Linked DNA regions of Ensifer sp. PDNC004. The protein of the gene in region 2 interacts with the protein of the main gene of each other region in a pairwise test. Links are inferred from orthologs where the notes say so. Each region holds a gene or a part of one and is shown on either strand. Other genes may lie near its edges.

What was found. The genes of interacting proteins can lie anywhere in the genome.
Region 1: the proteins of gyrA (region 2) and gyrB interact in binary tests that used the Escherichia coli proteins (3 or more experiments, as listed by UniProt). The link is inferred for Ensifer sp. PDNC004 from one-to-one orthologs.

The regions. Positions count from the first base shown.
Region 1 is NZ_CP070353.1:2,914,875-2,921,181, forward strand. What follows is about bases 200-3,246. They hold gyrB (DNA topoisomerase (ATP-hydrolyzing) subunit B), read right to left. Parts: upstream 2,918-3,246; coding sequence 482-2,917; downstream 200-481. Other genes in these bases: JVX98_RS22465 (nitroreductase family protein), read left to right, coding at 200-418; JVX98_RS22475 (helix-turn-helix domain-containing protein), read right to left, coding at 3,052-3,246. Outside these bases: more of JVX98_RS22465, read left to right, coding at 1-199; more of JVX98_RS22475, read right to left, coding at 3,247-3,429; JVX98_RS22480 (Smr/MutS family protein), read right to left, coding at 3,426-3,995; JVX98_RS22485 (murein transglycosylase A), read right to left, coding at 3,988-5,091; JVX98_RS22490 (Tim44/TimA family putative adaptor protein), read right to left, coding at 5,107-5,811; JVX98_RS22495 (FxsA family protein), read left to right, coding at 5,942-6,307. UniProt on the Escherichia coli protein: DNA gyrase negatively supercoils closed circular double-stranded DNA in an ATP-dependent manner to maintain chromosomes in an underwound state.
Region 2 is NZ_CP070353.1:961,393-967,897, forward strand. Bases 2,823-6,119 are described here. They hold gyrA (DNA gyrase subunit A), read right to left. Parts: upstream 5,804-6,119; coding sequence 3,023-5,803; downstream 2,823-3,022. Other genes in these bases: JVX98_RS12625 (LysR family transcriptional regulator), read left to right, coding at 2,823-2,920. Outside these bases: JVX98_RS12615 (lytic transglycosylase domain-containing protein), read left to right, coding at 1-852; JVX98_RS12620 (NAD(P)H-binding protein), read right to left, coding at 897-1,904; more of JVX98_RS12625, read left to right, coding at 2,006-2,822; JVX98_RS12635 (MarC family protein), read left to right, coding at 6,223-6,505. UniProt on the Escherichia coli protein: A type II topoisomerase that negatively supercoils closed circular double-stranded (ds) DNA in an ATP-dependent manner to maintain chromosomes in an underwound state.

The sequences.
Region 1 (6,307 bases), 2.0 Mb from region 2 along the record:
GCGCCGCGGCACGGATCGCTTCCCGGTGCTGCTCGAAACGCTCGACGAGGGAAACCAACGCTGGGCGAAGAATGCGGCAGCACTGCTGATCGTGATTTCAAGAACGCATAATGCAGCACAGAACGGCGAAATGCGGCATGCCTATACCCACGCCTTCGATACCGGGGCGGCCTGGTACAGCCTCGCCTTGCAGGCCTCGCTTGCGGGCTGGCACACCCACGGCATGGCGGGCATCGATCGCGACAAGGCGATGCACGTCCTGAGCGTTCCCGAACACTACCGGGTCGAAGCCGCCGTCGCGATCGGCCGGCTCGCCGATCCCTCGACATTGCCGGACGATCTGCGCGCACGCGAAATTCCGAGCCAGCGCAAGCCGGTCGACGAATTCGCCTTCGAGGGCCGGTTCAAGGGCGAGTGAAGCACAAACAAAAATCCCGGCTCTCAGGCCGGGATTTTCTTTTTGTCTCCGCAATGACCTCGATCAGATGTCGAGGTTGGCGACGCTCAGCGCGTTTTCCTGAATGAAATCGCGACGCGGCTCGACCTCGTCGCCCATCAGACGCGAGAACAGACCGTCCGCGTCGGTGGCGTCGGTCACCCGGACCTGAAGCAGCGAGCGGACGTTCGGATCGAGCGTCGTTTCCCAAAGCTGCTCGGCGTTCATTTCGCCCAGACCCTTGTAGCGCTGCATCGACAGGCCCTTGCGGCCGGCGGCGAAGATCGCGTCGAGAAGCGCGCGCGGACCGCTGATCTCCTGCGTGCCGTCACGGCGACGCAATACCGGAGGTGCCGAGTAGACTTCCTTCAACTTCGACGCCAGCTGGTCGATGTAGCGCGCATCGGACGAACCGATCAGCGCCATATCGAGCACCGCGGCTTCCTTGACGCCGCGCACCATGCGTTCGAACCGAAGTCCGCCTTCGCTGGTAACGGTACCGGTCCAGCCGCGCTCGGTTTCCTCGGCGATCACGTCGAGACGGCGGGCGATTTCGGCGGCGGTCTTTTCGTATTCGTCGCGCTGGCCGTTGAGTTCGACGTTCAGCGCGCCGGCAATGGCCGCCTGCTCGACGATCGCCCGGTTGTAGCGCGAGTGAAGCCCGTTCATGAGGTTACGCAGGCGCAGCGCGTCAGTGATCACCTCGCGCAGGTCCTGCCCGGCGCGGACTTCGCCCGATTCAAGCTGCAGCGTCGCTTCCTCGAGACCCATCGAGATCAGGTAATCTTCGAGCGCCTGTTCGTTCTTGAGATACTGCGCCGACTTGCCGCGCGTCACCTTATAGAGCGGCGGCTGGGCGATATAGATGTGGCCGCGCTCGATCAGTTCCGGCATCTGCCGGAAGAAGAAGGTGAGCAGCAGCGTACGGATGTGGGCGCCGTCGACGTCGGCGTCCGTCATGATGATGATCTTGTGGTAGCGCAGCTTGTCGGCGTTGAACTCGTCCTTGCCGATCGAGGTGCCGAGCGCGGTGATCAGCGTGCCGATTTCCTGGCTCGACAGCATCTTGTCGAAGCGTGCACGCTCAACGTTGAGGATCTTGCCGCGCAGCGGCAGGATCGCCTGGTTTTCGCGCGACCGGCCCTGCTTGGCGGAACCACCGGCCGAGTCACCTTCCACCAGGAAGACTTCGGATTTTGCCGGATCGCGTTCGGAGCAGTCTGCCAGCTTGCCGGGCAGCGAGGAAATGTCGAGCGCGCCCTTGCGGCGGGTCAATTCGCGGGCCTTACGGGCGGCTTCGCGCGCGGCAGCCGCTTCGACGACCTTGCCGACCAGGATCTTGGCTTCGGTGGGGTGTTCCTCGAACCAGGTGCTCAGCGCCTCGTTGACGAGGCTTTCGACCACCGGCCGCACTTCCGACGATACCAGCTTGTCCTTGGTCTGCGACGAGAACTTCGGATCGGGAACCTTGACCGAGAGCACGGCCGTCAGGCCTTCGCGGCAGTCTTCGCCCTGAAGCGTGACCTTTTCCCGCTTCGTGATGCCTGACGTATCGGCATAGGACGTGACCTGTCGGGTCAGCGCCCCGCGGAAGCCCGCCATATGCGTACCGCCGTCGCGCTGCGGGATGTTGTTGGTGAAGCAGAGCACGTTTTCGTGGTAGCTGTCATTCCACCACATCGCCACTTCGACGGTGATGCCGTCCTTTTCGCCACGGATAGCCACCGGCTTGTGCACCAGCGGCTTCTTCGCGCGGTCGAGATAGGCGACGAAGGCTTCGAGGCCGCCCTCATACATCAGCTCGTCCTGCCGGACGTCGGAATGGCGCTTGTCGGTCAGCATGATGCGGACGCCGGAATTGAGGAAGGCGAGTTCACGCAGGCGATGTTCGAGCGTGCTATAGTCGAACTCGGTCTTGGAGAAGGTCTCGGCGCTCGGCAGGAACGTCACCTCGGTGCCTGTCGCGTCACCCGCATCGCCGGTGACGGCGAGCGGACCATCGGCGACGCCGTGGGTGAAGCTCATCTCGTGGATCTTGCCGTCGCGGCGGATCTTCAGCTTCAAGGAGACCGAAAGCGCGTTGACCACCGACACGCCAACGCCATGCAGGCCGCCTGAAACCTTGTAGGAGTTCTGGTCGAATTTACCGCCGGCGTGCAGCTGGGTCATGATGACCTCGGCGGCCGAGATACCCTCTTCCTTGTGGATGCCGGTCGGGATGCCGCGACCGTTGTCGGTCACGGTTACGGATCCGTCCGGATTGAGCGTCACCGTGACCACGTCGGCGTGGCCGGCAAGCGCCTCGTCGATGGCGTTGTCGACGACTTCGTACACCATGTGATGAAGGCCGGAGCCATCGTCCGTGTCGCCGATATACATGCCCGGCCGCTTGCGTACGGCGTCGAGGCCCTTCAACACCTTGATGGAATCGGCACCATATTCGGCGCTGGCGCCGGCTGCGGTTTCAGGAGTATCGGTCATACGGTACGGGTCTTTCCAGGTTCTTCGGACATGGTGATTCGTTGCGAATCACGTCTCGGACGCCTCGCGGACTATAGGAAATTTGTCCACGGTTCCAAATCCCGGACCGCCGGGCAGCGGCCGGAAACAAGCATTCATCCCCTGTCATTATCAGGAAATGTGGCTTTTTCCAAAACATCTTCCAGCTTGCGGATCGTCTCCGGAGACAAAGCGCGAATTTGCTCGCTCAGACGGTTCGCAAATGCGGTGTGCTCGGGCGTTAGACCCGACGTGTCGAGCACCGTTTTCGGCGAGGAAACATTGGCGATGCGGAACAAATCCTCCGCCTCGTCCCAGATCACGTTGAAGTAGCCGGTGACGCGCTGGAGGAAATCGAAGCTCGGTGCACCGCGCTTTCCGTGCTCGAGCGCCGAGAGATAAGCCGCAGAGACACCGATCGCCTTCGCCATCTCCTTCTGCGACACGCCCTTGCGGTGCCGGAGTTCGCGCAGAGCCTGGCCGAAGGGCGTCATAGCGCGCTGCCCCTCACCCGCGCCAGGCGAACATAGAGAGCGCCCTCGCCGCCATGGTTTCGGGCGGCCGGTTCATAGGATGAGATCAGCGGCCGGAACTCCGGAAGCGAGAACCAGAGCGGCACGGCTCGCTTCAAGGCGCCGTCACTGCCAAACGAGGTGCCCTTGCCGGTAATGACGAGCACATGCCGCAGCCCCCGCTCGTGCGCCCTCAGCAGAAACTGCAGAAGAAGACCATGGGCTTCGCTCTGGATCATGCCGTGCAGGTCGATCCGCCCCTCGAGCACCAGGTGCCCCTTGGCCAGCTTGCGCTTGACCGGTCGCTCCAGAGGATGATGCACTTTTTCGCCGGGCTTCTTCGTCAGCGCTATACCCGATTGCTCGGCCGCCGTTGCCGGCTGCTGCCGCTGCTGCTTTGCCTTCACCTCTTCCGGAGGCTTTGCCTGTTCGGCCTCGGCCAGAATCTCCATGAGGTCTACGAGCCGACCGGGCATCGGTCTCGCCGACCGGGCAACCTTGCCCCAGAGAATGCGATCCTCGGCCGAGAGCTTCTTGTCCTTAGCCATGGCCGTAACGGGCCGCGGCCGCCTTGGGAACGAAGACGTAGAAGTCGGCCGCGTTGCGAACCGCTCCGGCCCGTTCGCCAGCCTCGAAACCGGACCCGGTGAAGATATCGCCGCGAGCCGGGCCGACGATCGCCGAGCCGGTATCGAGCGCCAGCATCAGACGCTGGAAGGACTTTCCGTCATCGAGCCGCGTCAGGCTCTCGCTCGCGATAAAAAAGGGAACGCCAAAGGTATGGATCAGCCGATCGACGGCCAATGAGCGGTTCGGCTCGAGCGAGACCTTGGCGGCGGCAATCGGCCCCAACCGCTCGTCCTCGACCTCTGCCTCGCGGAAGAAGATGAACGACCGGTTGTGCCAGAGAGCCTCGTCGACCTCGTCGGGATGGGCTTCCAGCCAGTCGCGAATGCTCATCATCGAAACGGTGGCGGCATCGATCTTGCCTCGCTCGATCAGCAATTTGCCGACCGCTGAGAAATAGTGCCCGGTCTTGGCCGAATAAGTGACGCGACGACGCGAACCATCCGGGAACCGGAGCCGTGCGGCACCCTGCACATGAACGAAGAAGATCTCGACCTTGGACTTCGCATAGGCGATCTCCAGACCGCGGCCGGCCAGATGGCCCTGCTCGATCGCCTGCCTGTCCGGATACTCGCTGATCCGTCCACCCTCGGAGAGGCCGAATGCAAAGTAGGGATCCATGCCCTCCGGCCGGTTGCCGTCATGAACATCGACCAGATCGTCCGGCCGGCGGTAGAGCGGATAACGATAGGTCTCGTCCGGTTCGGCGCGGACATCGATCTCGGGCTCGTAGAAGGCCGTGACAAAACCGGAACCCGTCTCGGGCATGATCCGGAAGGGGACGAACTGCGCTTCGAAAAACGCTCGCGCGTTCCCTGCGTTTTCCACCTGCTGCTGCGATGCGGAGAAGGCCGGCGCGAGATCGTCGACCGAAATCCCGAGAGAACCCGTGCGATAGGGTTTGACCGTCGAGACATGCTGGTGACAGCGACGCATCGCCTCGATCACCGTGGTCGGATCATCATCCTGCCAGCCCGGAAGCTCGGAGAAACGGGCTGGCTCAAGTCGATAGGACATCGGTACCGCGTCCGCTCAGTTTTCGGATTCGGTGGCGATCAGCTTCCAGTTCGGATCCCGCGAGCGAATGTCGCGCGCGAAGGTCCAGAGATCGTTGACCTCCGCAACCGACTCGGCGTCGCCGTCGATCAGGCCGCCCTGCTTGTCGTAGGTCGCCGAGATCAGCTGGCTGACGATGCGAACGGTGATGTTTTCTTCGCTGTCCTTCACTTCGGCGTGAATGATGTCCGCCTTGTCGATGCCGACGAAGGTGGACTTGACGACTTCGCCCTTGCGCTCGCGATCGGTGATCGCCGCGTCGAAGCCTTCATAGACCTCGCGGGACAGCAGATTCTTCAGCGTCTTGCGGTCGCCGTCCGCGAAAGCCATGACGATCATCTCGTAGGCCATCTTGGCGCCGTTGACGAATTCCTTGGGATCGAAACCCTGATCCGCATCGCTCAACGCCCGCAGCTGGGTGTTCAGCGTCGTTCCGGTCTTGGCGAAGGCGTCGATCGCTTCGTAGCGGTTCGCTTCTTCGTCCGCATTCTCGCGGCGCGGCAATTGCACGACCTTGCCCTTGTCGCCGTTATCCGGCCCCTGACTCATGTCGCGTGGCGAATACGGATCGAACGGCGGCCGCTCGCTCCCGGTCCGTCGGCCCAAGACGCTGCGCAGTTGCAGGAAAATGACCACCGCGGCGATCAGGAAAAAAAACGTGATGAAGTCAAAAGAGCCCATTTCCACCCGGAACCGCTGTTAGAATTTCTCGTGGCTATTCCATATAGTCCGCAAGAATAGATCATTCAAATGGCGATGTCGCACCCTTAGACGGGGATGTGACACCAGGTTACATTTTCGGGCAGCATCGATGCGTTCATTTCTTATCCCCCTTGCCATCCTCGGGCTTCCGCTGGCCGAGATCGCCGGTTTCGTTGTCGTCGGCCGAGAGATCGGCCTCCTGATGACGTTGCTTCTGGTTCTTGCCAGTGCATTTGTCGGCGTTATCCTGCTGAGAGTCCAGGGATTTACCGTCATTCGTCGGATGCAGGACGCCGCGCGCAACGGCAGCGACCCGGGCCGGGAGGTGCTTGGCGGCGCATTGTTGTTCGTCGCGGCGATCCTGCTGGTGGTACCGGGCTTCGTCAGCGACGTGATCGGCCTCCTGCTGTTTTTGCCTTTCGTGCGCAATGCGGTTGCCGGTTTCCTGCGCAAGCGAATGACGATCGTGACCACT
Region 2 (6,505 bases):
ATCGATGATCTCGCCCCACAGCCCAAATGCGTCTATTTCGGCCCGTCGGCCACCGACCCTGCCAAGTCGCTCTGCATCAGCAAGGAAAACTTCGCTCGCGATATCTGCGGCGTGATCGACCACTATGCGGCCGTCAACGACCTGCCCGCGGCTTTCTTCGCTCGCCTGATCTGGCGCGAAAGCCTGTTTCGGCCCAATGCCGTCAGCCCCAAGGGCGCTGAAGGCATCGCGCAATTCATGCCGGGAACGGCGAAGATGCGGGGGCTCAACAACAGCTTCGATGTGGTCGAGGCGCTCGGCAAGTCGGCGGAGTATCTGAACGAACTCAAGTCGCGCTACGGCAATCTCGGCTATGCGGCTGCCGCCTACAATGCCGGCGAGAACGGGCTCGAACGTTTTCTCGAGGTCGATTGGCTGCCGGCGGAAACACGCAACTACGTGCTTGCGATCACCGCCTATAGCGTCGAGGACTGGCGCGACAATCCGCCAAAGATCCTCGACCTGACGCTCGACAAGAACAAGAACTTCATCGACGGCTGCGTGGCGCTCGCCAGCACCCGCAACCTGCGCGACATCGAGGTGATCGAGGAGGCGGAATGGGCGCCCTGGGGCGTGCAGCTTGCCGCGCATTTCCAGAAGTCGGTGGCGCAGCGATTGTTCGTCAGCGCCGTCAAGCGGTTGCCGGAGCCGATCCGCAGTGAGAAGGCGCTTCTCCTGCGCGAGCGCAATGCCAGCTTTGGCCTCAGGATCCGCTACGCCGCACGCATCGGCCGCGAGACCCAGGCAGACGCAAACAAGCTTTGCGCCACCATCCGCAAGAGCGGCGGCGCTTGCCTCGTCTTCCGGAACTGACAGGTATCAGGCCCGGCCGAAATCGATCGTGGACATGGCGCGCCCTAGCCTGCGGCAACCCCTTGTAGAAGCGCCGGCCGGTCGCTCAGGCAACCAAGCCCGCGGAGCGTCGTTGCGACTGCCTCGTCGATCGGCGTGTGCGGCTCTTCGCCGAGCACCGCGAGCAGCCGTTCGTTCGGCATTCTCAAGGGTTCACGCCAGAGATAACGCATCTTGCGCAACTCCCTGAAGAGCGGAACGAAGGGCGACGCCAGGTCGATCAGCCACCACGGGAAGGCGCGGACGGGAAGCGCGGGCTTGCCAACGACCCGGCGGATCGCCGCAATCATCTCGGTGCCGTTGCGGTCGAGGAAGCCCCGCATGTGGTAGACGGCGAAAGGCGGCAGGTCCTCGGCGCGCTCGACAAGGCGGATCATGGTTTCGGCCACATCGGGCAGATAGGCCCATTGATGACCGATGCCTTCGCGGCCCGGGTAGGAAATCGCGCCCAACTGTTTGCCCGGTTTCACCAGCCCTTGCGAAAACCAGTTATTGGCTGCACCGGGACCGAAGAAGTCGCCCGCCCTGACGATGATGACGCCGACACCCACCTCCGACGCATCCTTCAAGCGACGCTCCATCTCCTTGCGAATCTGGCCCTTGTCGGTGTCCGGGTTCTGCGGTGCGTCCTCCGTCAGGACGGGAAAGGCGTCGCGGCCGAAATTGTAGATCGTTCCTGGCAAAAGAATAAGTGCGCCGGTGGCCTTGGCGGCGGCGATCGTATTGTCGAGCATCGGCAGCACCAGGGTGCCCCAATTGCGGTAGCCGGGCGGATTGACCGCATGCACAATCAGATCGACGCCTTCGGCAGCAGTGCGAACGTCGCTCGCGTTCATGGCATCGCCTTGCCGCCAGTCGAACGCCGGCTCGGTCTGCGCCGCCGTCGCAGCGTTTCGGTTCAAGGCACGCACCTGCCAGCCACGCCTTTTGAGCCCGCGCGCGACGGCGCTGCCGATACCGCCCGTCGCACCGAGCACCAGCGCGCGTCTTGTTTTCTGCTGCATCTCGGTCATGTCACGCTCCATCCGTTTCGATGAAGGGAAGATCACGCTTTCACGGGTTAAACGCAATTGCCGAACAATATTGCACCGCTATACTGAAATGCATGAGCAAGATGGATTTGAGCTGGGATTTCTATCGTACGTTCCTCGCGGTTCTTGACGAGGGATCGCTGTCGGCCGCTGCTCGCGAGCTTGGCTTGACGCAGCCAACCGTTGGCCGGCACGTGGACGCCATGGAAGCCGCGCTCGGCTATCCGCTCTTCGTGCGCTCCCCGCACGGCCTGTTGCCGACCGATGCCGCGCTGGCGCTCAAGCCCTATGCCGAGACGCTCGCTGCGACATCGGCCGCGCTCCTGCGCGCCGCGTCGAGCCAGCGCGATACAGTCAGCGGCACAGTCCGCATCAGCGCCAGCGAAGTCATCGGCATCGAGGTGCTGCCGCCCATCCTCACAGAACTGCACGAGACCTATCCGGAGCTGACAATCGAACTTTCCGCTTCGGACACGGTCGAAGACCTCTTGCGGCAGGAGGCGGATATCGCCGTGCGCATGGTGGCGCCCGTTCAGGATGCGCTGATCGCCCGCCATCTCGGCGCGGTTCCCTTAAGCTTTCACGCCCATCGCCGCTATATCGAGAGACACGGCATGCCGCAGACATTGGCCGAGCTTAGCGATCACAGCCTGATCGGTTTCGACCGCGAGACGGCGGCGATCCGAGCGATCATCGCCCGCTCGCCGGAACTGCCGGCGACACGTTTTACGCTGAAGGCCGACAGCAACCTTGCCCAACTGGCTGCAATCCGCGCCGGCTTCGGCATCGGTATCTGCCAGAACGGGCTTGCGGCGCGCGATCCCGATCTTCTCCCGGTGCTGCCGGAACTGTTCGAGATGAAGCTCGACACCTGGCTGGCGATGCACGAGAACCTGAAGACGGCGCCCCGCTGTCGCGTCACGTTCGACGCACTTGCCGCGGGGCTGCGGGCCTATATTCGTGGCACTGCGCTCGCAGACGCGAATACCGAAATCTGATTTCAGGCACCTCCCGCTAACGGCTCTATACTGGTGCCGACCCACGAAAAAGCCCGCCAAAATGGCGGGCTTTCTGTTTCCTTGGCACTTCAAGTGGAGCGCTTAATCCTCGGATTCGACTGGCGTTTCCGGCGCACCGTTCTCGACGACTGCCTCTTCGCCCTCCTCTTCATCGCTCTCCGGCTCGCTGATGCGCTCGACCGACACGACCTTCTCATCCTTGGCGGTCGAGAAGATGGTGACACCCTTGGTCGCGCGGCTCGCTAGCCGGACGCCATTGATCGGCACGCGGATCAGCTGGCCGCCATCGGAGACGAGCATGATCTGGTCGTTGTCTTCGATCGGGAAGGCAGCAACAAGAACGCCGATTTCCGTCGTCTTCGAGGTGTCGGTGGCACGGATGCCCTTGCCGCCACGGCCCGAGGTGCGGAAATCGTAGGACGACGAGCGCTTGCCGAAGCCCTTCTCCGAGACCGTCAGCACGAACTGTTCGCGTGCCTTCAGCTCCTCGAAGCGTTCGTTCGACAGCTCTCCGCCGTCAGCGACTTCCTCGCCGACCAGGGCGATTTCTTCCTCGTCGCCGTTCGTCGCCCGACGTTCCGCCGCTGCACGCTTGAGATAGGCTGCACGCTCCCACGGTTCGGCCTCGACATGGCCAAGGATCGCCATCGAGATGATGCGGTCGCCGTCGCCGAGGTTGATACCACGAACGCCGATCGAGTTACGGCCGGCAAAGACGCGCACGTCGTCGACCGGGAACCGGATGCACTGGCCGAGCGCCGTCGTCAGCATGACGTCGTCACGCTCCGTGCAGGTGTCGACGGAGAGGATCTCGTCACCCTCTTCCTCGAGCTTCATCGCGATCTTGCCGTTGCGGTTGACCTGGACGAAGTCCGACAACTTGTTGCGGCGAACCGTGCCGCGGGTCGTCGAGAACATGACGTCGAGGTTTTCCCAGGTCGCCTCGTCCTCAGGCAGGGGCATGATCGTCGTGATGCGTTCGCCGGGTTCCAGCGGCAGCATGTTGATCAGAGCCTTGCCGCGCGATTGCGGCGTGCCGATCGGCAGGCGCCAGACCTTCTCCTTGTAGACGATGCCACGCGAGGAGAAAAACAGAACCGGCGTGTGGGTATTGGCAACGAATAGCCGGGTAACGAAATCCTCGTCCCGGGTCGCCATGCCCGAGCGGCCCTTGCCGCCACGGCGCTGCGCGCGATAGGTCGTCAGCGGCACGCGCTTGATGTAGCCGAGATGCGAGACGGTCACGACCATGTCTTCACGGGCGATGAGATCCTCATCGTCCATGTCGGGGCCGCCCTCCATGATCTCGGACCGGCGCGGAGTGCCGAACTCGTCGCGGATGGCGACGAGCTCGTCCTTGACGATGCTCATGATGCGCAGGCGCGACGACAGGATGTCGAGGTAATCCTTGATTTCCTCGCCGATCTTGTTGAGTTCGTCGCCGATTTCGTCGCGGCCGAGCGCTGTCAGGCGCTGCAGGCGCAGGTCGAGAATGGCGCGGGCCTGCTCTTCCGAGAGGTTGTAGGTGCCGTCCTCGTTGATGCGGTGACGCGGGTCGTCGATCAAGCGGATGAGGCTCTCGACGTCATGGGCCGGCCAGCGGCGCTCCATCAACTGCTCGCGCGCCGTCTGAGGGTCCGGCGCATGGCGGATGAGCTTGATGATTTCGTCGATGTTGGCAACCGCGATGGCAAGGCCGACGAGCACATGGGCGCGGTCGCGTGCCTTGCGCAGCAGGTACTTCGTGCGCCGGCTAACGACTTCCTCGCGGAACGAGACGAAGGCGCGCAGCATGTCGAGCAGCGTCATGTGCTCCGGCTTGCCACCGTTCAACGCCACCATGTTGCAGCCAAACGAGGTCTGCAGCGGCGTGTAGCGGTAAAGCTGGTTCAGGATGACGTCGGCATTGGCGTCACGCTTGAGTTCGATGACGACGCGGTAGCCCTGGCGGTCCGATTCGTCGCGCAGGTCCGAGATGCCCTCGATACGCTTCTCGCGCACCAGCTCGGCCATCTTTTCGATCATCGTCGCCTTGTTCACCTGGAACGGGATCTCGGTGATGATGATCTGCTCGCGGTCGCCGCGCATCGGCTCGATATGGGCGCGGCCGCGCATGATGACGGAGCCGCGGCCGGTCTCGTAGGCCGAGCGGATGCCCGAGCGGCCAAGGATCAGCGCGCCAGTCGGGAAATCCGGGCCGGGGATGATTTCCATCAGTTCCGGCAGTTCGATCGCCGGATTGTCGATCAGCGCCATGCAGCCGTTGATGACTTCGACCAGGTTGTGCGGCGGAATGTTCGTCGCCATGCCGACGGCGATGCCGCCGGCGCCGTTGACGAGCAGGTTCGGGAACTTCGCGGGAACGACTGCCGGCTCCTGCAGGGTGCCGTCATAGTTGTCGCGGAAGTCGACCGTTTCCTTGTCGAGGTCGTCGAGCAGCGAATGGGCGGCCTTCTGCAGGCGGCATTCGGTGTAGCGCTCGGCTGCCGGCGGGTCGCCGTCGACGGAGCCGAAGTTGCCCTGGCCGTCGATCAGCGGCAGGCGGAGCGACCAGTCCTGCGCCATGCGCGCCAGCGCGTCGTAGATCGCGGCGTTGCCGTGCGGGTGGTACTTACCCATCACGTCCCCGGTCACGCGGGCGCATTTGACGTATTTCTTGTTCCAGTCGATGCCGAGCTCGCTCATCCCGTAGAGGATGCGGCGGTGCACGGGTTTCAGACCGTCACGCACGTCGGGAAGCGCGCGGCTGACGATAACGCTCATCGCGTAATCGAGATAGGACCGCTGCATTTCCTCGATGATGGAAATCGGCTCGATGCCTGGCGGAGTTTTTCCGCCGCCGGGGGTGCTTTGCTCAGTCAATGGTGATCACGATCTTTGTTCAGAATCAGTCGGATATTTATAGCGGATTGCCATCGGAAGCGCCAATTTGCGGCCTTTGGCGCCACTTGCCCGCCGGACTGTGAAGATGTCCTTGTAATGCCTTGATTCGCTGTGCGATTCACGCGGTTATCCCAGCAGGAACCGATGAGCCGCACGGCAGTTGTGAACAGTCTTTTGCCGCCGGAGCAGGCTTTTGTAGGGCATGGCGCGCGAAATCGGAAGAGCCTGGCCGCCAATGACGTCCACGGCGCCCGTTGCGCCCCACCTGGGCGCAGCGATTGCTCATTAAGCCCTTGCTGAGACTTTGTTTGTCGCCCCCTTCCCAAGCCAGCGCCGCTTGCCTAACAATACCTCATGCCACCGGGAAAACCCGGGGCGAAATCCGGAAGGGGAAACGGATGTTCAATGTCGATCTGCTGGTCAATGCGCTTACAACGCTTCTCGTCACGCTCGATCCGCCCGGCCTTGCGCCGATCTTCCTAAGCCTCACGGTCGGGCTCAGCCGCCAGGAGCGCTTTCAGGTGGCCACGCGCGGCTCGCTGATCGCCTTCTTCATTCTCGCGGCCTTCGCACTCTTCGGCAACAGTATCCTCGGCCTGCTCGGCATCTCGATCGGCGCCTTCCGCATCGCCGGCGGCCTGCTGCTCTTCTGGATCTCGTTCGAGATGATTTTCGAGAAGC